4 regions of the Halomonas sp. BC04 genome follow, and region 4 is predicted to be linked to each of the others. Evidence: predicted binding sites of a transcription regulator. Region 4 holds the regulator's gene; each other region holds the start of a gene.
What was found. The regulator PhoB, encoded in region 4, activates phosphate uptake and scavenging genes when phosphate is short. The targets are predictions, from matches to a motif close to TGTCATANNNNTGTCANA.
Positions count from the first base shown of each region.

Region 1 (6,155 bases), on a different contig from region 4:
GACAGCCTGCCGCTATGCCTGAGGCCGTGAGGCCGGGAAACCCGCCCGCTGGCCGATCAACCGTCGTCGTCGGCCTCGGAATAGAAGTCCAGGTCTTCCAACCGGCCCAGCACGGCCGTGGCGATGTTGGCCAGGTGTGCGGCCACACGCTTGTAGTGTCGGGCCAGAAGTGAGTAAGCCACCGCTTCGTGAAACTCGATCTGGCGCTCGTCGAGAAACAGCTCCTCGATCAGGCGGTCACTGCGCTGGCGCACTTCCACGGCCTTGGACAGTGCCTGGCGGGCCTGGTTTTCGTCGGAGTCCCGCGTTGCCTTGATCACCTTGTCGAACATATCGCCCATCTCGAGCGCCATGTTGTCGAGAGGCTCCTGATACTTGGGCACGTGAAAACCTTCGCTGTAGAAATGGCCTACCTCGAAGACGTTCTTGCAATAGTCACCGATGCGTTCGGCATCCTTGGCCACACTCATCAAGGCCAGGCAGATGGCGACATCATGGCCAGGGTTGACGGTCAGGTGACGCAGTACCTTGCGGCGAATCGAACGCTCCAGTTCATTGATCGCCTGGTCACGGTCGTAGAGCGGTTGGCGCACTTCATCGGCCGATGCCTTGCTGTGCAGGACCTCGTTGGCGCGGTCGAACATCCAGGCACCATGCTTGAGCATCTGGGTCAGGTCCTCGAAGGCCTGATCAAGCGTGTTTTCCGAGGTCAGGGCGCTGTATAGCTGTCGAAACATGGCTGAAATCTCCTGAGTCGCCGCGCTCAGCGCAGGCTCGTGAACAGTTCGATGGCGCCGATTCCCAGCAGCGGTATCACCAGGAATACGCCGATCAGGAAGACGAAGGCGTAGCGGGTCTGTCGGGCCGCCAGCCGGCCATACCAGGTGGCGATCCGCAGCGGGATATAGCGCAGCGGATACCAGACAGCGGTGCCGGTCAGATTGAAAATGACATGGAACAGGGCAACCGTCATCGCCGCGGCCACGGGATTCGCCGTGGCCGCCAGGACACTGGTGACCGTGGTTCCCAGGTTGGCCCCCATCATGAAGGGCAGCACACGACGCAGGCGAACGACCCCGGCCCCGGCCAGGGGCACCATCAGGCTGCTGGTGATGGTGCTGGACTGGACCAGGACAGTGGAGACCAGGCCGACGCCATAGGCACGCACATCGCTGCGAAAGAAATAGGTACGAAACAGGCCGTCCATGTGGCGCAGCAGGGCTCCGCGCAGGTTCTGAACCATGAAGATCAGGGCAGCGAACATCAGCAGCATGCCGAGGCCGGCCACCACCAGCCCCTGGGCAGCCGAGGTCGAGGTCAACAACGAAGCGAACCCGTTCGCCGCATCGACCACCGGCGAGGTAATCACCTTGATCGGGCTGTCGGGCCTCGCCACCTCCTCCAGGCCCACCAGATCGGCCAGCCACCCCGCCAGCCGGGTAAAGATACCCCTTCCGGCCTCATGGAACAGGCCACTGATGAACTCCAGGGGAAAGACGATGGCCACGGTAAGGATGTTGAAGAAGTCATGCATCAAGGCGGCCGTGAACGAACGCCGGAAATTGCGCTTGATACGCACATTGGCCAGCGCCACGATCACCCCGGTGACCGCTGTCCCGATGTTGGCCCCCATGATGGCGAACACCGCCGTGCCCAGAGTCATCTCGCCGCTGGCCACCAGAGTCACGATCAGCGCAGAAGTGAAGGACGAGCTCTGCACGATCATGGTGACCAGCACCCCGGCCAGCAGGGCGATGAAGGGGTTTTCACCGTAGGCGAAGAGCTGCGTCAGAAAATCGCTGGCCCTGCCGAACGTTCCCAGCCCTGAGCCGAGTACGTTGAGTGCCGCCAGGAAGAAGTAGAGACAGAGACCGGCGTAGATGCCGCGCAGCCAGGCCGGCACCTCACGGATTTGCTCGCGGGTGAGGGCCGCTCGGTTCGTGTCGGGCGAAGAGAATTCTGGTTTCGACATGAAAAGGCCGTTGTGAGTTTACACGTTCAGGATGACGGTCAGGTGACACCCACGTTACTGTCCGCGCAAGGTAACCGGGAGATGTGACAGTTTCATGACAGCGGGCTTACGCCTGGCCGGCATGGTCTGATCCACCGGCCCGATGCGCTATTCCCCGATATCTTCGTTCCAGAGTTCGGGCGATGCCTCGATGAAATCGGACATCATGTCGATGCAGTCCTGAGACTGCAGGACCTCGACATCGACACCCCGGGAGCGCAGCAACGCTTCTTCCCCCAGGAAGGTCCGGTTTTCGCCAACGACCACCCGGGGAATGCCGTAGAGCAGAATGGCTCCACTACACATCGGACAGGGCGAAAGCGTCGTATAGAGCACGCTATCCCGATACACAGAGGCAGGCTGGCGTCCCGCGTTTTCCAGAGCGTCCATCTCGCCGTGCAGCACCGTGCTGCCTGACTGTACACGTCGGTTATGGCCCCTTCCCAGGATGCGCCCGCGATAGACCAGTACCGAGCCGATGGGGATGCCCCCTTCCGCCAGACCCCGGCGGGCTTCGTCCAGGGCAGCTTGCATATACTTGTCCATGGAAGGCTGACTCCAGGTCCATGAGATGGGAAAACGCCGATCACGGCGTGACCATAGCAAAACCACGGCGACTCTGCGCGGTGCCCGGTCGAAGAAGCGGAGAAAGCAGCAACCGGCCACCCTCACTCGAACGACACAATGACCCAGGGAGACCCCACGATGTCCTACCAGACAAACACAGCCCGAATCCTGGTGTTCGCCGGAAGCACCCGGGAAGCGTCCTTCAACAAGCGATTGGCCCGCCTGGCTGCCCGACGCCTGGAGGCGCTGGGCAGCCAGGCCACCTTCATCGACCTGCAGGACTATCCGATGCCGCTCTACGAAGGCGACCTGGAAACCGAACATGGCCTGCCGGAAAATGCCTTGGCCCTGCGCAAGCTGCTGGCCGGGCATCGAGGCCTGCTGATCGCCTCCCCCGAGTACAACGGCTTCATCACTCCGTTGATGAAGAACACCATCGACTGGATCAGCCGCCCCCACCAAGGTGAGAGCGGCCTCAAGCTGTTCGCAGGCAGGGTTGCCGCGCTGCTCTCGGCATCACCCGGTGGGCTCGGCGGCATGCGCAGCCTGGCGCTGATGCGCCAGCTCCTGAACAACGTTGGCGTGACGGTGCTGCCGGACCAGCTCGCCGTGGCCAAGGCAGGTGACGCCTTCGACGACAACGGTGGCCTGTGCGACGAGGGCCATCAGAAGAAACTGGACGCCATTTGCCAACGGCTCGTCAAGACAACGAGGCTGTTCGACCGGGAATGATCGAGCCCGAGCATAGCCCTTGCAAGAGCCCTGGCAAGGGCTTGCCAGGGCAGCAACGCCTACTCCCAGCGCCAGCCGTGGCGCTGCCACCATGCCAGCGCTATTTCGCGGTTCTGGCGGTTGGTATTTTCGGTCAGCACCGTACCCAACTGGATGTAGTCGCCGCCGGTTTCCGCCATGAGCGCAGGATCCTGGGTGGCCAGTTGCAGCGCATAGAGCACCAGCATCAGCTCATAAGCATCGGTAGTGTCGATCAGGCCGAACAACAGCGGCACCGCCGGCTCACCGATCTGTCCCAGTCGCTCCGCGGCGATATACCAGACCCGCGGGTGCTCGTCGCCTCCATAGGTGTCAATGAAGCGCCGATCCGCCAACCGGCTGACGTAGTAATGCGCCTCATCCAGCTCCGTGGCGAACAGGGCTGGCAGCCAATAGCGGTCTTCTCGTGCCGTCCCGTTCACGTTCAGCGGAGGTTCGGCTTGAGTGGAAGGCTGCGGCACCTCGGCTTGCGACGGCGCCGGCTCACTCGCCGTGGGCGGCTCGGAATGCCCGGCACAGCCAGCGACCAACAGCGTGGTCAGCAAGCCCAGGCCAGCGATAAGCATGCGTAGCGCCATAATCCCTCTCTCCTTCCTTGATCGCTATCTCTTTGCCGAAACCGTTCAAGCCAAAGCCTCAAACCAATTCCCTCAAACCGAAGCTCCGGGAGCTGGCGCCCGCCCCACCCTGCAACCTTCTGTGCCTGCGGAAACAGGGGACGAATTCAGCCGGATTCTATCGCGCCCGCGGCAAGTCGCACAGCGTCCTCGAGCCCTCGTCGTCATCCACAACTGTCACACAAGGTTCATCAAACCCTCAGTTATTGTCACCGAAGTGTCATCCCTCCTCCCTATAGTCGCAGCCATCGGTCACCGAAAATCCGATCGAGCCCAATCGCTGCCAACGCAGCGCTGAAAACACGGAGAGAAACATGAAACTGAAGGTTCTGGCTGCTGCCATCATCGGTGCTTCGCTGGTCACTCCCGCTGCCATGGCAGAGCGTGTCGATCCCAACCTGCCGGTGTATGAGTCCGTCAGCGGTATCTCCGGCAACATGACCAGCATCGGGTCCGATACGCTGAACAACCTGATGACCCTGTGGGCCGAGGAGTTCGCCGGCTTCTACCCTAACATCAACATCCAGATCCAGGGTGCCGGCTCAAGCACGGCCCCCACCGCGCTGACCGAAGGGACCGCCCAGTTCGGCCCGATGAGCCGTGAGATGCGCACCTCCGAGATCCAGTCCTTCGAGGATCGCTTCGGCTATCCGCCGACCATGGTGCCGGTGGCCATCGATGCCCTGGCCATCTACGTCAATCAGGACAACCCGCTGGAAAGCATCACCTTGCCGCAGGTGGATGCGATTTTCTCCGACACCCGCCGCTGTGGCTATCCGGAAGACATCACCCGCTGGGGCCAGCTGGGCCTGGACGGCAGCTGGGAAAACCGTGACTTCACCCTCTACAGCCGCAACGCCGTCTCCGGCACTTACGGCTTCTTCGCCGAGAACGCCCTGTGCGGCGGCGACTTCAAGGATTCCATCAACGAGCAGCCGGGTTCTGCCTCCGTGGTACAGGGGGTGAGCGAGTCCATCAACGGCATCGGCTACTCCGGCATCGGCTATATCACCTCCCAGGTACGCGCCGTACCGGTTTCGCGCGACGAAGGCGAAGAAGCGTATACCGTGGAAGACGAGAACTATCCGCTGGCCCGCTTCCTGTTCGTCTACGTGAACAAGCACCCCAACGAGGACCTGGCCCCGCAACAGGCCGAGTTCCTGCGCATGGTGCTCTCCCAGCAGGGTCAGGAAGTGACCGCCCGCGACGGCTACATCCCGCTGCCCGAAACCGTGGCCAGCCGCGTGCGCAGCGAACTGGGCATTGACTAACACATTGAATGAAAAGGTAGTGACAGGGGCGCTCCAGCGCCCCTTCTTTATTATTGGTCGCTGTCACATAGCTGTCATGGACCCTGATTACCCTCTGCGTATCTTTCCACCTGTCGGGATTGCCCATCCATCATGAATGACATGTCCCAACTCTCTTCATCCGGGCAAGGCAGATCGTTGTTGCCCAGCCCTGAACAACGTGAGCGTCTGAGACGCAAGCGCGCATTCAGGGATAACGCATCCCGCTATGGCATCGGTGCTGCCGGCATCGGGGTCGTGATCGCGCTGGGGATGATCTTCGTCTACCTGTTCTCCGAGGTCATGCCGCTCTTCAAGTCGGCCCAGGTCTCCACCCAGCAGACCTACGCCATTCCCGGGGTGGCAAGCGACGAGCGGCTCGAGCACCTCACCATCGACCGCCACGACACCCTGGGGGCGAGCTTCACCGACACGGGGCGTATCACCTTCTTCGACCTTGAGGGGGGCGACCTGCGCGCGTCTTTCGATATGTCTCGGCCAGAGGGCGCCACCCGCTCGGCCTTCGCCACTGCTTTTGCCACCACGCGGGCCTTTGCCTACGGCTACGACAACGGCGTCATCAGCTCGGGCAGGTGGAGTACGCGATTACCTACCCGGATAACCTGCGCCATATCGAACCCGAGCTGACTTTCCCCCTTGGCGAGGCCCCCCTGACCCTGGACGAAGCAGGGCGTGCCATCCAGGTGCTGGCGCTCCAGCTCAGCGACCGGGGTATCTACGCGGCAGCCGAACTCGATGACGGCACCCTGATGGTGACTTCCTTCGACCGCCGGGAGAACATCATGACCGGCGCGGTGACCGTGGAGCAGACCACGGCCGAGCTTCCCGGCTTCGATGGCCATGCTCGTCAGATCCTGATCGACAACCGCTTCCGCCACC
Region 1 is NZ_AZQX01000335.1:102-6,256, reverse strand. Features, by position in the region: gene Q427_RS22555 (complex I NDUFA9 subunit family protein) at 1-30, shown strand, start outside; gene Q427_RS22550 (phosphate signaling complex PhoU family protein) at 57-737, opposite strand; gene Q427_RS22545 (Na/Pi symporter) at 764-1,972, opposite strand; gene Q427_RS22540 (nucleoside deaminase) at 2,120-2,557, opposite strand; gene Q427_RS22535 (NADPH-dependent FMN reductase) at 2,717-3,310, shown strand; gene Q427_RS22530 (hypothetical protein) at 3,370-3,927, opposite strand; gene Q427_RS22525 (PstS family phosphate ABC transporter substrate-binding protein) at 4,281-5,237, shown strand; gene Q427_RS29325 (hypothetical protein) at 5,370-5,903, shown strand; partial or broken gene Q427_RS29320 (phosphate ABC transporter permease) at 5,849-6,155, shown strand, end outside.
Region 1: the regulator PhoB is predicted to act here: its motif matches at 4,174-4,191, upstream of Q427_RS22525 (PstS family phosphate ABC transporter substrate-binding protein).

Region 2 (6,155 bases), on a different contig from region 4:
GGCCGCTACTGCTTCTGGCCGGGCTGTGTGCCCTGATCGCCATGTCCCGGGCAGGTTCGGTCTTCTTCTGGGCCAGCTACAAGGGAGCGGTCGACACCGGCAGGATCAGTCGGGCCCAATTGGCCGGCGTGGCATGGCTACTGGCCAGCGCTCCGCTGCTGGTCATTTTCGGCGGGCCAGTGAACGCCTATACCCAGGCGACGGCCGAACAGCTGGCCAATCCCCAGGAGCCGATTCGCCAGCTGCTGGGAGACGCGCCTGGGCAGCAGATCGTGCAGTTCCAGAACATCACCGGAGACGCGCCATGAGAGCAATGGGACGCTACCTGCCCACCCCCACCCTCTCGCTGGTCTTGCTGGTGGTATGGCTGCTGATGGTGCGCAGCATCGAACCCGGCCAGCTGGTGCTGGGCGCCTTCCTGGCCGTGGGGATCCCTCTGCTGACACAGGGCTTCTGGGAGCCCCTGCCCCGGGTGAAGCATCCCATCAAGCTGGCCTGGTTCGTCATCATCGTCATGTGGGATATCGTCAAGGCCAACGTACACGTCAGCCTGCTGATACTCCTGCCTCGGCGGGAGCCACACCCAGGCTTCGTCGAATACCCGCTCGAGGTCAAGGACCGACTGGTCATCACGTTATTGGCCAATACCATCACCATGACGCCAGGCACCGTATCCACCAATATCCGCCTGGATGGCTCGTCCCTGCTGATCCATGTACTGGACATGGACGAGGAGCAGGAGCTGGTACGCGAGATCCGCGAACGCTATGAACGGCCGCTAAAGGAGATCTTCGAATGCTAGATACTGCCCTGCTGATCGGCCTGACGCTGATCGTGCTGGCCATGGCGATGAACGTCTACCGGCTGGCCATCGGCCCTGACATCCCGGATCGCCTGCTGGCGCTGGATACCCTGTACGTGAACTCCATCGCGCTGATCGTCATGCTGGGACTCTGGCTCAATACCAAGACCTACTTCGAGGCGGCGATACTGATCGCCATGCTCGGCTTCGTCAGCACCATGGCCATCTGTCGCTACCTGCTGCGCGGCGACATCATCGAATGAGGAAGACGCCATGACCTTCTACGTCATCGCCGAAGGCGTGATCGCCTTCCTGCTGGTCGCCGGTGGGATCTTCGCCTTCACCGGCTCGCTGGGCATGCTGCAGTTCAAGGACTTCTTCATGCGACTGCACGGTCCCACCAAGGGGACGACCCTGGGAATCGGCTGCATCCTGATCGCCTCGATGCTCTACTTCACCATCACCCAGCGCGAGCTTCACGTCCAGGAGCTGCTGATCACCCTGTTCCTGTTCATCACGGCGCCGGTGACCGGCCACATGCTGGCCAAGACCGGCCTGCACATGCACCTGCGATTCATCACCGGCACCCGGGGTTCGGTGCCCGAATTCCGCGACGAGGACGTCGGCCAGAGTCGCGTTGCGCGCCCAGCGCGAGCCAAGCACCCGTGGAAGTATCGCAAGGCCAAGCGTTCACGCATGCGCCGCTGAGCCACTGTTGCGCAAGACATCAACAAAGAGGGCTGCCTGTTGGCAGCCCTCTTTGTTGTTCGCCAACGAATTGGCCAAGTGAAAACCGCCCTCAGCACCAGCCTGAGAGTTCGCGTCGAATGACCGCGATCAGCGCGGCGATATGGTCGTCGCGGTCGTTCAGGCACGGGATATAGGTGAACCGTTCGCCACCGGCGTCGAGAAAGCTCTCCTTGATCTCCTCCTCGATCTCCTCGAGGGTCTCCACGCAGTCGGCGGAAAAGGCGGGGGAAACCACCGCGATGTGCTTGTGGCCCCGGCGGGCCAGTTCGGCCACATGTTCCACGGTGGCCGGCCCCACCCACTCCTCCGGACCAAACTTCGATTGGAAAGCGGTGACGATAGCATCGTCGGGCCAGCCCAGGCGCTCCTTGAGCAGCCGCGTGGTCTTCTGGCACTGGCAATGGTAGGGGTCCCCCTCCATCAGATAGCGCTTCGGCACACCATGATAGGAAGCCACGAGCACCTCGGGACGGCTCTCGGCGACAGCGTAGGCCTCTTCCACCGAAGCCGCGAGGGCGTCGAGATAGGCCGGCTCGTCGAAATAGGCCGGTACGGTGCGAAATGCCGGCTGCCACTTGAGCTTCATCAGCGTACGAAAGGCCTGATCGTTGGCCGTGGCGGTGGTCGGCGAGGCGTACTGGGGATAGAGCGGAAAGAACAGGATGCGCTCGCAGCCCTGTGCCTGCATGCGCCGCAGCACGCTGTCGGTGGAGGGATTGCCGTAACGCATGCAGAAGTCCACCACAACCTCGTCGCCATACAATGCTTCTAGCCCCTCGGCGATCTTGTGGGTCTGCTGCCGCGTGATGGTCAGCAACGGACTTTCGTCGTTCTCGGTATTCCAGATCCCGCGATAAGCCTTGCCGGAGCTGAACGGGCGCTTGGTGAGAATGATCAGCTGCAACAGTGGCTGCCACTTCCAGTCCGGATAGTCCACCACCCGCTTGTCGGAGAGGAACTCATTGAGATAGCGCCGCATCGACCAGTAATCGGTGGCATCCGGCGTGCCCAGGTTTGCCAGCAGAATACCGATCTTGGGCTTCGCTACGGGCGGATGGTCCGCTGCCGCATGGGCCAGCCGCCCCTTGCCGGGCTGATCCTGTTCCACTCCCGCTGAGGTCATGCACGTTGCTCCTTCTGGTCGATGACGGATTCTGGTCGGTGACTCACGACAGCGGACAGTTTATCAGGCCAGACGCCCGGAAGGAGAAAAAGCTGTACTTAATTCGGATTTTGTACAGCTTGGGAGGAGCCTCCATACCAGGGAGGCGCCGAGGACAATCAGGAGACCCAATCAGAAGACCAAGGGCACTCGTGAGGTCAAGGGGTCCCGGTAGTGAGCCTCGCGGCCGATGACCTCGTCATGGGGTACATGCTGCACCAGGAAGGCACGATGAATGCCGGCCCGCTGGAGTTCCAGGTACACATCCTCCAGCGAGCGAAACACGACCGGCTTGCCGCGCCTGGTGAGCAGGTGCCGGGCACCTTCCACATCCTCCAGCTCCACCTGATAACAGTGGCTTCCGGCGTGGGTGATGACGCGGATTTCGTAGTTGTCGTGACTGGCCGCAAAGGCCTTGAGGTCGTTGAAGTCCATGGCTCCCTCCATGTAACGGACATCAAATGGCGCTAAAACAGATATGACTCGGGCACAGCATGACTGTGCCCGGTAGCATTTGCATGACAGTAGCATATTGGGAATGTGACTATCGGACAGCGGGAGGGTTCCGTGATAGGGACTAAGGCAGTCGGTATTGTGGTGGAGTCGCGACGAGGCAGTTGATCGTGCGACAGGCAGAAGGTGAAGGGCTACTGGTAATCGGAAGGGTCGATGGCCTTGGCGAGCGAGCGGCGGTCCACCCATTTTCCCGCCTTGGTCTCCTTGTAGCGAAACACCACGCGATCGCCAACGGCCACGGCAAGCTCGGGATCCTCGGTCTGATAGCTGTACGTCTCGCCCTCCACGACCAGCTGGAAACGGTAGAGGTCCGGCATTCCCAGCCACTCCTTGAAGGGCCCTTCCCGCTCCAGCGATTGGAGTTCCCCGCGCGCCTCGAGCTTCGGGGCGCGCTGCTGTTTGCCGCGTCTGAATCCGCTTGCCATGCTGCCTCCTGGTGATCTGTCGGGGGTCGGCATTATACGGTGCCCACCCACAGGCTCAAGGCCCGGGAAGACGATCAACTTCCAAAGGACTCACCGTAGGTGTCCGGGGCCAGGTCCTCGAAGCGGGTATAGCGCCCAATGAAGGCCATGTGCACCGTGCCGATGGGACCGTTACGCTGCTTGCCGATGATCAGTTCGGCGAGTCCCTGATTATCGGGGTTATCCGGATTATAGACCTCATCACGGTAGACGAAGGCGATGACGTCCGCGTCCTGCTCGATGGCGCCGGATTCACGCAGGTCCGACATCACCGGACGCTTGTTGGGACGCTGCTCCAGTGAACGGTTGAGCTGGGACAGCGCCACCACCGGGCAGCCGAACTCTTTCGCCAGGCCCTTCAAGGAGCGGGAAATTTCCGAGATCTCGCCGGTCCGGTTCTCGGAGAAGCCCGGGATCTGCATCAACTGCAGGTAGTCGATCATGACCAGCGCCATGTTGCCGTGCTCACGCACCAGCCGGCGAATCCGCGAGCGCATTTCGTTGGGCGAAAGCGCTGCGGTGTCGTCGATGAACAGCTGCTTGTCCTTGAGCAGGTTCACCGCCGACGTCAGCCGCGGCCAATCCTCGTCCTCCAGTTGACCGGTACGTACCGGGTCTGGTCGATACGCCCCAGGGACGAGAGCATGCGCAGCATCAGCGACTCGGCGGGCATCTCCATGGAGAAGACCATGACGGGCTTGTCGCTGGCGATCACCGCATGTTCGACCAGGTTCATGGCGAAAGTGGTCTTGCCCATGGAGGGGCGCCCGGCAATGATCACCAGGTCGGATGGCTGCAAGCCAGTGGTCATTTCGTCGAGGTCCCGGAAGCCGGTGGAGAGACCCGTCATCTCGCCCTGCATGTTGAACAGCTCGTCGATGCGATCCACTGCCTTGGCCAGCAGCTCGCTCATGCCGATGGGCCCGCCGGACTTGGGACGCTCCTCGCTGATCTGGAACACCAGTCGCTCGGCCTCGTCGAGCAGCTCATCGGCCGGCCTTCCCTGCGGGCTGAAGGCGCCATCGGCAATCTGACTGGCCGCCCGGATCAGCTTGCGCAGGGTGGCGCGCTCGCGAACGATATCCGCATAGGCACGAATATTGCTGGCCGACGGCGTATTGCGCGCCAGTTCGGCCAGGTAGGCGAGGCCACCGATGGTACCTAGCTGATCACGCCCTTCCAGCGCCTCTGAGAGCGTCACCACATCCAGAGGCTGGCTGGCTTCGGCCAGGCCGGTCATGGCGTTGAAGATCAAGCGATGCTCGTAGCGATAGAAGTCATCCGCCACCAGCCGTTCGGCTACGGTATCCCATGCCTGGTTATCGAGCATCAGGCCGCCCAGCACAGACTGCTCCGCCTCCAGCGAGTGGGGCGGCATCTTCAGGGCAGCGGTTTCCTGATCCAACTCGAGGGTGTCGTTCATGGCATGGCAACCTACATGGAAACGGGCCGTGCCATTCTACCCGATGGAGGTGGTCCACCCTACCTTTCGAAACGACAAAAACCGCGGCCGAAATCGGCCGCGGCAAGGATCGAAACAGCAAGCGAGCATCTGGCCCGGCCGGGGCGGGCCTGGCTTAGAACCAGACTTCGGTCTGCACACCGAAGCTCCACTGGCCGCCGGTGAAGCTGTCACTGCCGAAGGCGGAGGTCGTATCGAAATCGTTGAGTTCACTATCCCAGTCAGTGTATGAAGCGAACAGGCGAATTTCGGGACGCTGCCAGAAGCCGCCCACCTGGGGCTTGAAGGTGGGGGCGATGGTGAACTTGCCGAAGTCACCACTCACCGCGTTCAGGTCGCCGCGCCCATTGGGATCCAGGTCCATGTACTGGTAGCTGGCCTCGTACTGCATTTCGAAGTTCTGGGTGATCTCGTTGACCAGGCGCGCATTGAGTGTCAACCACTTGTAGTCGTCACCTTCGACGAAACGGTCCTTGCTCACCTCACCGAACAGCACCGGCGCAAAACGCCAGTTGGGGGCCACGTAGGTGGTGCCGTAGATGCCGAGGCGGGTGGCCTGGGCGTCGTCGGTCAACTCGCCGGTGCTGCCGAGCGCCTTGACCTCTGCACCGAGGCCTTGGCCGTGGAGCAGTGCCACCTTGTAGTTGCCTTCGCCAAGGCCGAAGAAGCTGTCGCCATGGTAGGCCACCATGGTATGGAAACCGGTGTCGGCGGCGGCCTGGCCTTCGCCGATGTCGCGCTCGTCGTTGTCGGCCGCCGACATGGCGTTGACCATCCACTGCCAGTTGGCGAAGTAGTTGTTGGCGGTGAGGACCAGGCTGTCCGTGCTGCCCTCGAGCCCCGGGTACTCGGGACGCACCGGATAGTCGCTGAAGCTGCGCCCGTAGAGCGAGAAATTGGAGCGCCAGTTGTCGGCCAACTGGACATCGTAGATACCCGCACCGGTACCGGCCAGGAAGACGAAGTCGGTGTCGAGCCAGTGGATGTCGAAGTTGTCGC
Region 2 is NZ_AZQX01000349.1:4,242-10,396, forward strand. Features, by position in the region: partial or broken gene Q427_RS23470 (monovalent cation/H+ antiporter subunit D) at 1-308, shown strand, start outside; gene Q427_RS23475 (Na+/H+ antiporter subunit E) at 305-802, shown strand; gene Q427_RS23480 (K+/H+ antiporter subunit F) at 796-1,065, shown strand; gene Q427_RS23485 (Na+/H+ antiporter subunit G) at 1,076-1,510, shown strand; gene hemH (ferrochelatase) at 1,602-2,675, opposite strand; gene Q427_RS23495 (DUF6482 family protein) at 2,847-3,149, opposite strand; gene Q427_RS23500 (hypothetical protein) at 3,362-3,655, opposite strand; partial or broken gene dnaB (replicative DNA helicase) at 3,730-5,117, opposite strand; partial or broken gene Q427_RS23510 (carbohydrate porin) at 5,272-6,155, opposite strand, start outside.
Region 2: the regulator PhoB is predicted to act here: its motif matches at 3,221-3,238, upstream of Q427_RS23495 (DUF6482 family protein).

Region 3 (4,985 bases), on a different contig from region 4:
GTGGGTGCCGGATCGACGATCAGCAAGGACGTGGCCGACAATGCCCTGGCCGTCTCCCGTGGCAGGCAGGTCACCAAGGCGGATTGGCTGCGTCCCAACAAGTCCAAGCAATACTGAGGAAACTCCCATGTGTGGAATCGTTGGCGCCGTTGCCCAGCGCAATGTGCAGAATATCCTGCTCGAGGGACTCCGGCGGCTGGAGTATCGTGGCTATGATTCAGCCGGCATGGCCGTACTGGCCGCCGGGGGGCTGCAGCGTTGCCGGGCCCTGGGCAAGGTCGCCGCACTCGAGCTGCGGCTTGACGCCGAGCCGCTGCCGGGGAACTGCGGCATCGCCCACACCCGCTGGGCCACCCACGGCAAGCCCAGTGAGGCCAATGCGCACCCGCACGCTTCGGGGGATCGCCTGGCGGTGGTGCATAACGGCATCATCGAGAACCATGAGGCGCTGCGTCACGAGCTCAAGGAAGCCGGCTACCTCTTTGTATCCCAGACCGATACCGAAGTGGTGGCGCACCTGCTGGAGCGTGAGTATCGGCAGGGCGACGGCCTGCTGGCATCGGTGCAGCGGGTGCTGACGCGACTGGAAGGCGCCTATGCCCTGGCGGTGATGCATGCCGATGAACCCGATGTCATCGTTGGCGCCCGCAAGGGGAGCCCCCTGGTGGTCGGGGTGGGTATCGACGAGGCTTTCCTGGGCTCCGACCCGCTGGCGCTGCTGCAGGTGACCGACCGCTTCATCTATCTGGAGGAGGGCGATGTGGTTCGCCTTTCCGATGGTGGCCGCATCGAGGTCGTCGATGCCTCAGGCAGCCCGGCCGTTCGGGAGACCCAGACGTTCGAGCATGGCGATGGCGCTGCCAGCAAGGGCGACTACCGTCACTTCATGCTCAAGGAGATATTCGAGCAGCCGGCGGTGATTGCTGCGGCACTGGAAGGCCGGCTAGGTGAGAGGTCGGTCCTGGCGGAGATTTTCGGACCCGGGGCCGAAGCGCTGTTTGCGCGTGTCCGGCAGATCCATATCGTGGCTTGTGGCACCAGCTACCATGCCGGGATGGTGGCACGCTATTGGCTGGAGCGCTATGCCGGGATCCCGGTTCAGGTCGAGGTGGCCTCCGAGTATCGCTACCGGACGGTGGTCGTGCCCGAAGGTACCCTGTTCGTGACACTGTCACAGTCCGGCGAGACCGCCGATACCCTGGCGGCACTGCGCTTCGCCCGCGAGCAGGCCTACCTTGGCAGCCTGGCTATCTGCAACGTGCCGGGCAGTTCTCTGGTGCGTGAATCCGATCTGACCCTGATGACCCAGGCCGGTCCCGAGATCGGCGTGGCCTCGACCAAGGCCTTCACCACCCAACTCACCGGCCTGATGCTGTTGACCCTGGCACTGGGAAAGGTCAAGGGGCTTTCCAGCGATATCCAGGCAGAGCTGGTGTCGGGGCTGCGTGGCCTACCACGGCTGGTGTCGCAGGTGTTGGAGCTGGATGGCGCGATCGAGACGCTGTCGATGGCCTTCGCCGAGAAGCACCATGCGCTCTTTCTGGGTCGGGGAGTGCATTTCCCCATCGCCCTGGAAGGCGCCCTCAAGCTCAAGGAGATCTCCTATATCCATGCCGAAGCCTATCCGGCCGGTGAACTCAAGCATGGCCCCCTGGCCCTGGTGGATAGCGAGATGCCGGTCATTTCGGTGGCGCCCAACGATGAGCTGCTCGACAAGCTGAAGTCCAATCTTCAGGAAGTACAAGCCCGTGGCGGTAAGTTGTTCGTCTTTGCTGACGAAGCGGTGGGGCTGGAAGAAGAAGAGGGTATACGAGTGCTCAGACTGCCCCATGTGCATGATGCCCTGGCCCCGATTCTCTATACCATTCCACTGCAGCTGCTCAGCTACCACGTGGCGGTACTGAAGGGGACGGACGTGGATCAGCCGCGCAACCTGGCCAAGTCCGTTACCGTCGAGTAAACCCGGAATGGCGACGAGCCCGCTGTGTGCTCAGCGCTGTACCCAACCCCGGGCGATCAGCGGTGCAAAGAGCAGGTGATAGAGTCGCCGCGCTACACGGTGATAGAAGGGCAGTATCAGCCAGTTGCGGCTGACGCCCACCAGTAGTGCCATTGCCGCGGCCAGCAGGGTGGCGCCCAGCATGTCCTGGGGGAAATGAACGCCGAGGAAGACCCGTGCCCAGGCCACGGGCAGGGCCAGCAACAGCAGATAGCGGCCGATGCGACGGGTCTTGGCGTGCAGCATCAGGCTGAAGGCCATGGTCAGCATGATCGTGGCATGGTTGCTGGGAAACGCCGGGGTTGGCGAGTGCTCCAGGAACGCGTGTCCAACAGGCACCATGAACGGGCGTGGGCTGGGCCAGAGAAAGCCGATCAACCAGCTGGCCGCCAGGGCGAGCAGCGTGGCGATAAAGGCTTCCAGCAGGGGCTGCTTGAGTCGGTCGCTGCCACGCAGCCAGCCAATCACCAGCAGTGCCGGAATTAACCAGATCAGATAGACGGCAGAGACCTCGGCCAACAGCAGCCACCCTGCAGGGCTATCGGGAGTGGCATTGATGTGCTCGAAAAGGGCAAGATTGAGATTCGTTTCCATGATTTACCACTGTGAAGCCGACTGACGCCTCCGTCCGGGATCTCCTGCAGGCGCGGAAGGGCTATGCTGCCACCGGGGAAGCGGCGCTGCTTCTTCTTTTTGTTACAGCTTTATGAAAACCCTATCTGAACGGTATCCGGGGTTATCCCTTGGAGCCAGTCCTGCTGACTGCCCAGGCCTCTTCCACAGGTGACAGGATGCTGGCTTTCTTGCCATAGGGGCGCCTGTTGATAACTCTTGCCGAACACCCCCAGCATACCCGGCCTTCCTTCGCACTTCTTGTTATCCGTCAATGGCCGTCGGGCGCTGTCTCAGCGTGGCGGGAAGTGCGGAGAAGTCCATTACACGCGTTTTCCACGGGGAAAGGGCCTCAGTTTTCTTTTGCCGGGCGGCGACCCGCGGTCACCATTCAATAGCTTGACAAGGGCATGGCATCTTGTGGATAAAACAGGGGAAAACTCCCTTTTCCCTGTCCGCTCGGCGCACCATCGTAGTAACGCCCAATGGGCACCAGCCCACCATGCATGCCTGCCCCCCTTCCTTCTCATCACCACGGGTGTTCCTCGCTGAGAGTGGCAGCCTCGGCGCGTCTCGATCGCTCTTTACGACGTGGCCTCATCGTCGATGAATTACTGGTCATTGCGTCAATAATCGGATAAATTTGCCGAATAAAGGACGAAAACACTGCATTAGCACTGATTTTTTGTCTTGTTACATATCAATAACCTTACCCAATACTCGCATGTACAATAATAGGTGATTCATGTCGAAACTCGTCCATGCACAGTGGTCGTCGAAGATGACCTTCGTGCTAGCCGCTGCCGGCTCTGCGGTGGGGCTGGGCAATATCTGGCGGTTTTCCTACATGGTGGGAGAGAGCGGTGGCGCCGCCTTCGTTCTGGTCTATCTGGCCTGTGTCGCGGTGATCGGCCTGCCGATTCTCGTCGCCGAATGGATGATTGGTCGCCGTGGCCAGAACAACCCCATCAATGCCATGCTGAAACTGGCTTCCAGCAATGGGCAAACCAGGGCCTGGGCGCTGGTCGGGGTCAGTGGCGTGCTGGCCGCCTTTCTGATCCTCTCCTTCTACAGTGTCATTGGTGGCTGGTCCCTCTACTACACCCTCAACTCCGTTACCGGTACCTTCACCGGCCAGGATGCCGACAGCGTCGGTGCCATCTTCGGCGGGCTGCTGGGCAGCCCGGGGGTACTCCTGTTTTGGCATACAGCCTTCATGGCCCTGGTGGTATGGATCGTCGCTCGCGGCGTGACCAAGGGCCTGGAAGGGGCGGTGCGCACGCTGATGCCGGCGCTGGTGGTGTTGATGATCGTGCTGGTGGGCTATGGCATGACCACGGGTCACTTCGGCGAGGCACTGGCCTTCATGTTCCGCCCTGACTGGGGTGCCTTGAGCGGCGATATCGTATTGGCCGCCATGGGCCAGGCGTTCTTCACCCTATCGTTGGGCATGGGCATCATGATGGCCTACGGCTCCTACCTGGGTGAGGACGTCAACCTGCTGGGCACGGCGCGTACGGTGATCATCCTGGATACCGGCATTGCACTGCTGGCGGGGCTGGCCATTTTCCCCATCGTCTTTGCCAACGGCCTGAGTGCCGGTGAGGGGCCGGGGCTGATCTTCGTCACCCTGCCGCTGGCCTTCGGCAACATGACCGGTGGCATCATCCTCGGCCTGATGTTCTTCCTGCTGCTGACCTTCGCTGCCCTGACCTCTGCCATATCGCTGCTCGAGCCGGTGGTGGAGTTCGTGGAGGAGCGGTCGCCCCTGACCCGGGTGATGGCCACCCTGGCCGGTGGTGTTGCGGTCTGGGCGCTGGGCATCGCAGCATTGATGTCGTTCAACGTCTGGGACGAGTTCCTGATCTTCGGTCTCAACGTATTCGACCTGCTGGATACCTTCACCAGCACGATCCTGCTGCCGCTGACCGGCCTTGGCGCCATCGTCTTCGTGGCCTGGTGCCTGGATCGCAAGAGCGTCGCCGCGGAGTTGAACCTGAGCGCCGGCAGCGAGACGCTCTGGTATGTGGTGGCGCGCTATATTGCGCCGGTGGGCGTGATCCTGGTGTTCATCAACAGTTTGCTGGGGTGACAGGGCCTGAGCCCCGCCTGGCGGGGCTTGGGTGACTGCCTTGGACGGTCGCCGACGGGCGGCCGTCGTCAATGTTTCTCGTCTTCGGCCAGATCGGCGATATTTCGCTCCAGCTCCTTGAATTCGTTGTGCAGCTCGATGCCGCGACGCGCCCGCAGGTTGCGCTGAGCGGCGGTGCGTGAGCGTCTCTCGTGTTCGGCGACTTTCAAGCTCATGAAGATGTCGAGAAGCTCACTCTTTACGGAAGTTACGCGTTCGATCTTGCTCATGATCGACTCTCCC
Region 3 is NZ_AZQX01000092.1:63-5,047, reverse strand. Features, by position in the region: partial or broken gene Q427_RS06900 (DapH/DapD/GlmU-related protein) at 1-117, shown strand, start outside; gene glmS (glutamine--fructose-6-phosphate transaminase (isomerizing)) at 128-1,960, shown strand; gene Q427_RS06890 (phosphatase PAP2 family protein) at 1,991-2,593, opposite strand; gene Q427_RS06885 (sodium-dependent transporter) at 3,357-4,703, shown strand; gene Q427_RS06880 (PA3496 family putative envelope integrity protein) at 4,772-4,972, opposite strand.
Region 3: the regulator PhoB is predicted to act here: its motif matches at 2,694-2,711, upstream of Q427_RS06890 (phosphatase PAP2 family protein).

Region 4 (6,155 bases):
TCGGCGCTGGACCCGATCTCGACGCTGAAGATCGAGGAACTGATCCGTAGCTTGAAGTCGCAGCTGACCCTGGTGCTGGTCACCCACAACATGCAGCAGGCGGCGCGGGTCTCGGACTACACCGCCTTCCTTCACGATGGCGAACTGGTGGAGTACGCCCCCACGGCCACGCTCTTCACCAACCCGAGCCTGGCGCGCACCGAAAACTACATCACCGGCCGCATGGCCTGACCTCGACGGTCACCAGGAGAGTCTCATGGATATCACCAGCGACACCCATAGCCAGCATATCTCCCGGCAGTTCAATCAGGAACTGGAGGAGCTCAAGACCCACCTGATGACCATGGGGGGGCTGGTCGAGAACCAGGTCCACGAGGCGGTCAGGGCCCTGCTCGAGGGCGACAGCCGGCTGGCCGAGAAGGTCCGCGACAATGATCGTCAGGTCAATGACATGCAGCTCAAGATCGACGATGAGTGCACCCGGGTATTGGCGCGACGCCAGCCGGCGGCGTCGGACCTGCGCCTGGTGCTGGCAGTGATCCGTGCCACCGCCGACCTGGAACGGATCGGCGATGAGGCGAGCAAGATCGCACGCAATGCCCTGAGTCTGATCGAGAGCGGCACCGCCGTGCGTGGCTGGTGGAAGTGCGCCACATCAGTGAGCACGTGCGCCGGATGCTGCGCGATGCGCTGACCGCTTTTGCCCGTTTCGACACCGAGCTGGCGCTGCAGGTGGTGCGCGAGGACGAGGCGGTGGACGACGAATACGGCAGCGCCATGCGCTCGCTGATGACCTTCATGATGGAAGACAACCGCGCCATCGGCCGGTGCTCAGCGTGATGTGGATACTGCGCGCCCTGGAGCGTGTCGGCGACCATGCCGATAACCTGGCCGAGTACGTGATCTATCTGGTCAAGGGATTGGACATTCGTCATATGGACCCGGACCAGATCGACGAGGACGCGCTCAAGCGACGCGGCTAGGTCTGTCGACGACTCGATACTCGAGAGTCAAGGCATCCAGGGATAGGACAAGATTGGGTACACGAGGCCGGTAACGCGACGCAGCGTCAACCGGCCTTTTCCGTGGTTGCTGCCGGGTTCAGCCTGACCTCGGGAAAGACGCAACGGAACAGTGCGCCGTGGCCGGGCCGGGTGTCGATGGCAAGGCTTGCGTCGTGGCGCAGCAGCACGTGCTTGACGATGGCCAGGCCCAGGCCGGTGCCGCCGGTGGCCGAGCTGCGGCCCTTGTCGACCCGGTAGAAGCGTTCGGTCAGACGGGGCACATGTTCCGGATCGATGCCGTCACCATTGTCTTCCACTTCGATGCAGGCACCCCGGTCGTAGCGTTTCCAGCGCAGCACGATATGGCTGCCTGCCGGGGTATAGCGCACGGCGTTGTAGGCCAGGTTCGACACGGCGCTGCGGATCTCCTGGTCGCTGCCGAGCAGTGTTCGTTCCTCGTCGACCTCCACCGTGATCTGCTGCTGACCCCGGGCGAGTGCTGCGGCATCGCGGGAGACGCTCTCGAGCAGCTCGCCCATGTCCAGCGGTGTGTGGTCGTCGCCGCTCTGTTCGAGTTCCAGTCGTGAGAGCAGCAGCAGGTCGTTGACCAGGCTCTGCATACGCGTGGTCTGCCCCTGCATCTGGGAGAGGCTGCGGGCAAGGCGGGGCGGGAGCTGGTCGGCATTGTCGGCGTAGGTCTCGAGATAGCCGGCCAGCACTGTCAGCGGCGTGCGCAGCTCGTGAGAGACGTTGGCGACGAAGTCGCGGCGCATCTGTTCCAGGCGATGCAGGCGCGTGATGTCCCGCGCCATCAACAGACGCTCGTCGTCACCGTAGAGGGTGATCTGGATCTGCAGGATCATCCGCTCGTCGATGGGAGAGGGCAACGTGAGGGGGTCACGGTAGTCGCGGGCATTGAAATAGGCCACGAAGCGCGGGTCCCTTACCAGGTTGGTAATGTGCTGTCCTCGATCCTGGGGGGTGCGCAGGCCCAGCATGCGGTCGGCGGCACCGTTCCACCACTCCAGATCGCCGTGCTGGTCGAGCATCACCACGCTGTCCCGCATGGCTTCCGAGGATTCCTGGATGCGCTTGAGGGTGGTGCGAAGCCGCTCCTGGGTATGGCGCTGGCCTTTCTGGTAGCGATAGAGCCGGTCGAAAAGCTCGCCCCAGAGGCCGCTGGCGGCGGGTGGCTCGGCCTGGGGGTTGCGGGTCAGCCAGCGGTGCAGGGCGCGTAGCTGTCGTAACTGCTTGACGATGAAGAGACCCAGGCCGGCGGCAAGGCCGAGTCCGGTGGCCGAGAAGAGCCAGCCTATCAGGCTGCCTGCACAGGCCAGTAGACCCAGGTGCCAGAGTTCTCGGCTCCATAGACGCATGTCAGACCTTGTTGGAAAAGCGGTAACCGGTGCCGCGCACGGTCTGGACCAGGTGCTGGTGGTCATCGCCCAGCGCCTTGCGCAGGCGACGGATATGCACGTCCACGGTTCGCTCCTCGACATAGACATTGCCGCCCCACACCTGATCGAGCAGCTGGCTGCGGGTGTAGGCCCGCTCCTGGTGGGTCATGAAGAACTGCAACAGGCGGTACTCGGTAGGTCCTATTTCCAGCGACTTGCCATTGGCGCTGACCCGGTGGCTGACCGGGTCGAGCTGCAGCCCCTCCACCTCGACCAGCTCTTCCACGCCTTTCGGGGTGGAACGGCGCAGCACGGCCTTGAGCCGGGCGACCAGCTCCCGTGGCGAGAAGGGCTTGGTGATGTAGTCGTCGGCACCGGCTTCGAGCCCCAGGATCTTGTTGTCCTCCTCCCCCTTGGCGGTGAGCAGGATGATCGGCAGCTCGCTGGTGGCGGTCTCGCGCTTGAGGCGACGGGCCAGTTCGATGCCGCTGGTGCCGGGCATCATCCAGTCGAGCAGCAGCAGGTCGGGCTGGTGATCGACGACCATGGCGTGGGCGGTCTGGGCGTTGTCGGCTTCGAGCACGCGGTAGTCGGCCATCTCCAGGGCCACGGCAATCATTTCGCGAATCGGTGCTTCATCATCGACGATCAGAACGGTCTTGGCTGTCATTCGGGGCCTCTAGCTCAGTAGCGGGTCGATGACGATAACAGCACGATATCATGTCATTTCGATGACAGCGCTATCGCACCCGAGCCCGGTGGCTCGACAACCCGCTGGAATTGACGACGGTGGGGCACGGGTATCAGCCATAGCGTCCGGTGATGTAGTCCTCGGTCTGTTTCTTTGCTGGCTCGGTGAAGATCCGGTTGGTTTCACCGAATTCCACCAGGTCGCCGAGGTACATGAAGGCCGTATAGTCGGAGACCCGGGCTGCCTGCTGCATGTTGTGGGTCACGATCAGGATGGTGTAGCGCTCCTTCAATTCGTGGATCAGCTCCTCGATCTTCAGCGTCGAGATCGGATCCAGCGCCGAGGCCGGTTCATCCAGCAGGATCACCTCCGGTTCGATGGCGATGGCTCGGGCGATCACCAGGCGTTGCTGCTGACCACCAGACAGGCCGAAGGCGTTGTCCTGCAGGCGATCCTTGACCTCGTCCCAGAGCGCGGCACCGCGCAACGAACGCTCGACCACCTCGTCGAGTACCGGCTTGTTGTTGACCCCCTGCAGGCGTAGTCCGTAGGCCACGTTCTCGTAGATCGACTTGGGGAAGGGGTTGGGCTTCTGGAACACCATCCCTACCTTGCGGCGCAGCTCGGCGACATCCACGCCGCGGGCATAGATGTCTTCATCGTCGAGCAGTATCTGACCCTCGATGCGACAGATGTCGACCAGGTCGTTCATGCGATTGAAGCAGCGCAGCAGGGTCGACTTGCCGCAGCCCGAAGGGCCAATGAAGGCCGTGACCTTGTTCGCCGGGACATCCAGGCCGATGCCCTTCAGCGCCTGGTCCTTGCCATAGAAAAGGCTGAGGTCACGCACCTTGAAGGTGGTCTTGCCCATGCCGCTCATGGCATCACGATGGCTGGCGGTGGTCATGGCTGACGTCATGGTAGTCATTTCTCGCCTCTTAGGTGTCGTAGCGGTGGCCTGAGCCGCCGCCGTGCAGTCGGGTTGGCATTAGTCGGTCGCGGCGCGGTAGCGCTCACGCAACCGGTTACGGATGCTGATAGCAGTTAGGTTGAGTACGATAATCAGGACCACCAGCACTAGCGCCGTGGCATAGACCAGCGGTCGTGCTGCTTCCACGTTGGGGCTCTGGAAGCCCACGTCGTAGATGTGGAAGCCCAGGTGCATGATCTGTCGCTCCAAATGAATGAACGGGAAAGTGCCATCCACCGGCAGGGTCGGCGCCAGCTTGACCACCCCCACCAGCATCAGCGGCGCCACCTCGCCGGCGGCACGGGCGATTGCCAGGATCATGCCGGTCATCATTGCCGGAGTGGCCAGCGGCACCACCACCTTCCACAGCGTTTCCGACTTGGTGGCTCCCAGCGCCAGGCTGCCGTGGCGAACCGATGCGGGGATCCGCGCCAACCCCTCCTCCGTGGAGACGATCACCACCGGCAGGGTCAGCAGGGCCAGGGTCAGCGAAGCCCATATCAGTGCGGGCGAGCCGAAGGTCGGCGACGGCAGCCGCTCGGAATAGAAGAGCTGGTCGATGGAGCCCCCCAGGGTGTAGATGAAGAAGCCCAGGCCGAATACGCCATAGACGATAGAGGGCACACCGGCCAGGTTATAGACCGAGATACGGATTAGTCGCAGCAACGGCCCCTGCTTGGCGTATTCGCGCAGGTAGATGGCAGCCAGAACGCCGAACGGACTGACGATCATCGACATCAGCAGCACCATGGTCACGGTGCCGAAGATCGCCGGGAAGATCCCGCCGGCCGTATTGGCTTCGCGAGGCTCGCCGCTGACAAAGGCCCAGAACTGCTGCACATATTCCACCACCTTGGCGGGCAGCGACAGGCTGTTGGGCTGCACGGCCCGCACGATATCGCCGATGCGAATCTGGACCTCCTGCCCACCGGTGACCATTGCCACCAGGGTGTCGCGATAGAGCTCACGGCGCAGGACGTCGATCTCGCCGCGCAGGGTCTGGAACGCTTCCTGCAAGATGCTCTGCCGCTCCTGAATCTGAGCCAGCTCCACCTGGAGCGCCTCGGGATCGATGCCGGGGTCACGCTGCAGGGCCCGCTCACGCAGGCGCAGCGCTTCCATTTCCGAACTGATCTCCCCCACGTCGTTGCGCTCGATCCGGCGTAGCTCCCGAAACAGCGTATTGGCGCGCTCGACCCGGGACTGCAGCGCCTCCCATAGTCCTTCACCCTCGGCCACCACCTCGCCGTCTTCGAGCACTCGCATCGGATAACCGTAAAAGTCACCCCACTCGCGGCGCTCCAGGCGCATGGCATCCGGCGGGCTCTGCCACTCGGACATCTGCAGCTCGGCGTACCAGGCGAAGTCCTGGCCGGTGACGTCGCGATTGCCCTGCTTGATCAGGTGACGGGTGACCAGGTCATCGCTATCGAGCTCGGGAGGCACCGCGATCCCCGCATCCCGGGCCACCGGAACCGGAATGGTTTCGGAGCGAACGTGCTCGCCCATCACCATCTGCCCGAGCCCCAGTGCCGGGTCGCCGACCTGGAACTCGATGATTTCGCTCGGGTAGAAGTGGCTCAGGCCGCGCACGGCGATCAGGCCAATCAGCCCCACCACCATGATGATCGACACGGCCACCGCACCGGCATTCAACCACACCCAGGGAGCACCGCTTTTCCACCAATGTTTCATCACAGTCTCCCGGAATCAGAGGTTGCCGTAGCGCTTGCGCAGGCGTTGACGAATGACCTCGGCCAAGGTGTTGACCACGAAGGTCATGGCCAGCAGGACCAGGGCGGCAAGGAACAGGACCCGGAAGTGGCTGGAGCCCACGGCGGCCTCCGTCAGCTCGACGGCGATATTGGCCGACAGGGTGCGCATGCCCTCGAAGATATTGAAGTTCATGATCGGGCTGTTGCCGGTGGCCATGAGAACGATCATGGTCTCGCCCACCGCTCGGCCGAAGCCCATCATCACCGCCGAGAACATGCCCACGCTGGCGGTGGGCAGTACCACGCCAACCACGGTCTGCCAGCGGGTGGCGCCGAGTGCCAGCGAACCCTGGGTCAGGTGCTTGGGCACGTTGAACA
Region 4 is NZ_AZQX01000400.1:1,169-7,323, reverse strand. Features, by position in the region: gene pstB (phosphate ABC transporter ATP-binding protein PstB) at 1-231, shown strand, start outside; partial or broken gene phoU (phosphate signaling complex protein PhoU) at 257-983, shown strand; gene phoR (phosphate regulon sensor histidine kinase PhoR) at 1,070-2,380, opposite strand; gene phoB (phosphate regulon transcriptional regulator PhoB) at 2,382-3,071, opposite strand; gene pstB (phosphate ABC transporter ATP-binding protein PstB) at 3,205-3,999, opposite strand; gene pstA (phosphate ABC transporter permease PstA) at 4,081-5,757, opposite strand; partial or broken gene Q427_RS26545 (ABC transporter permease subunit) at 5,773-6,155, opposite strand, start outside.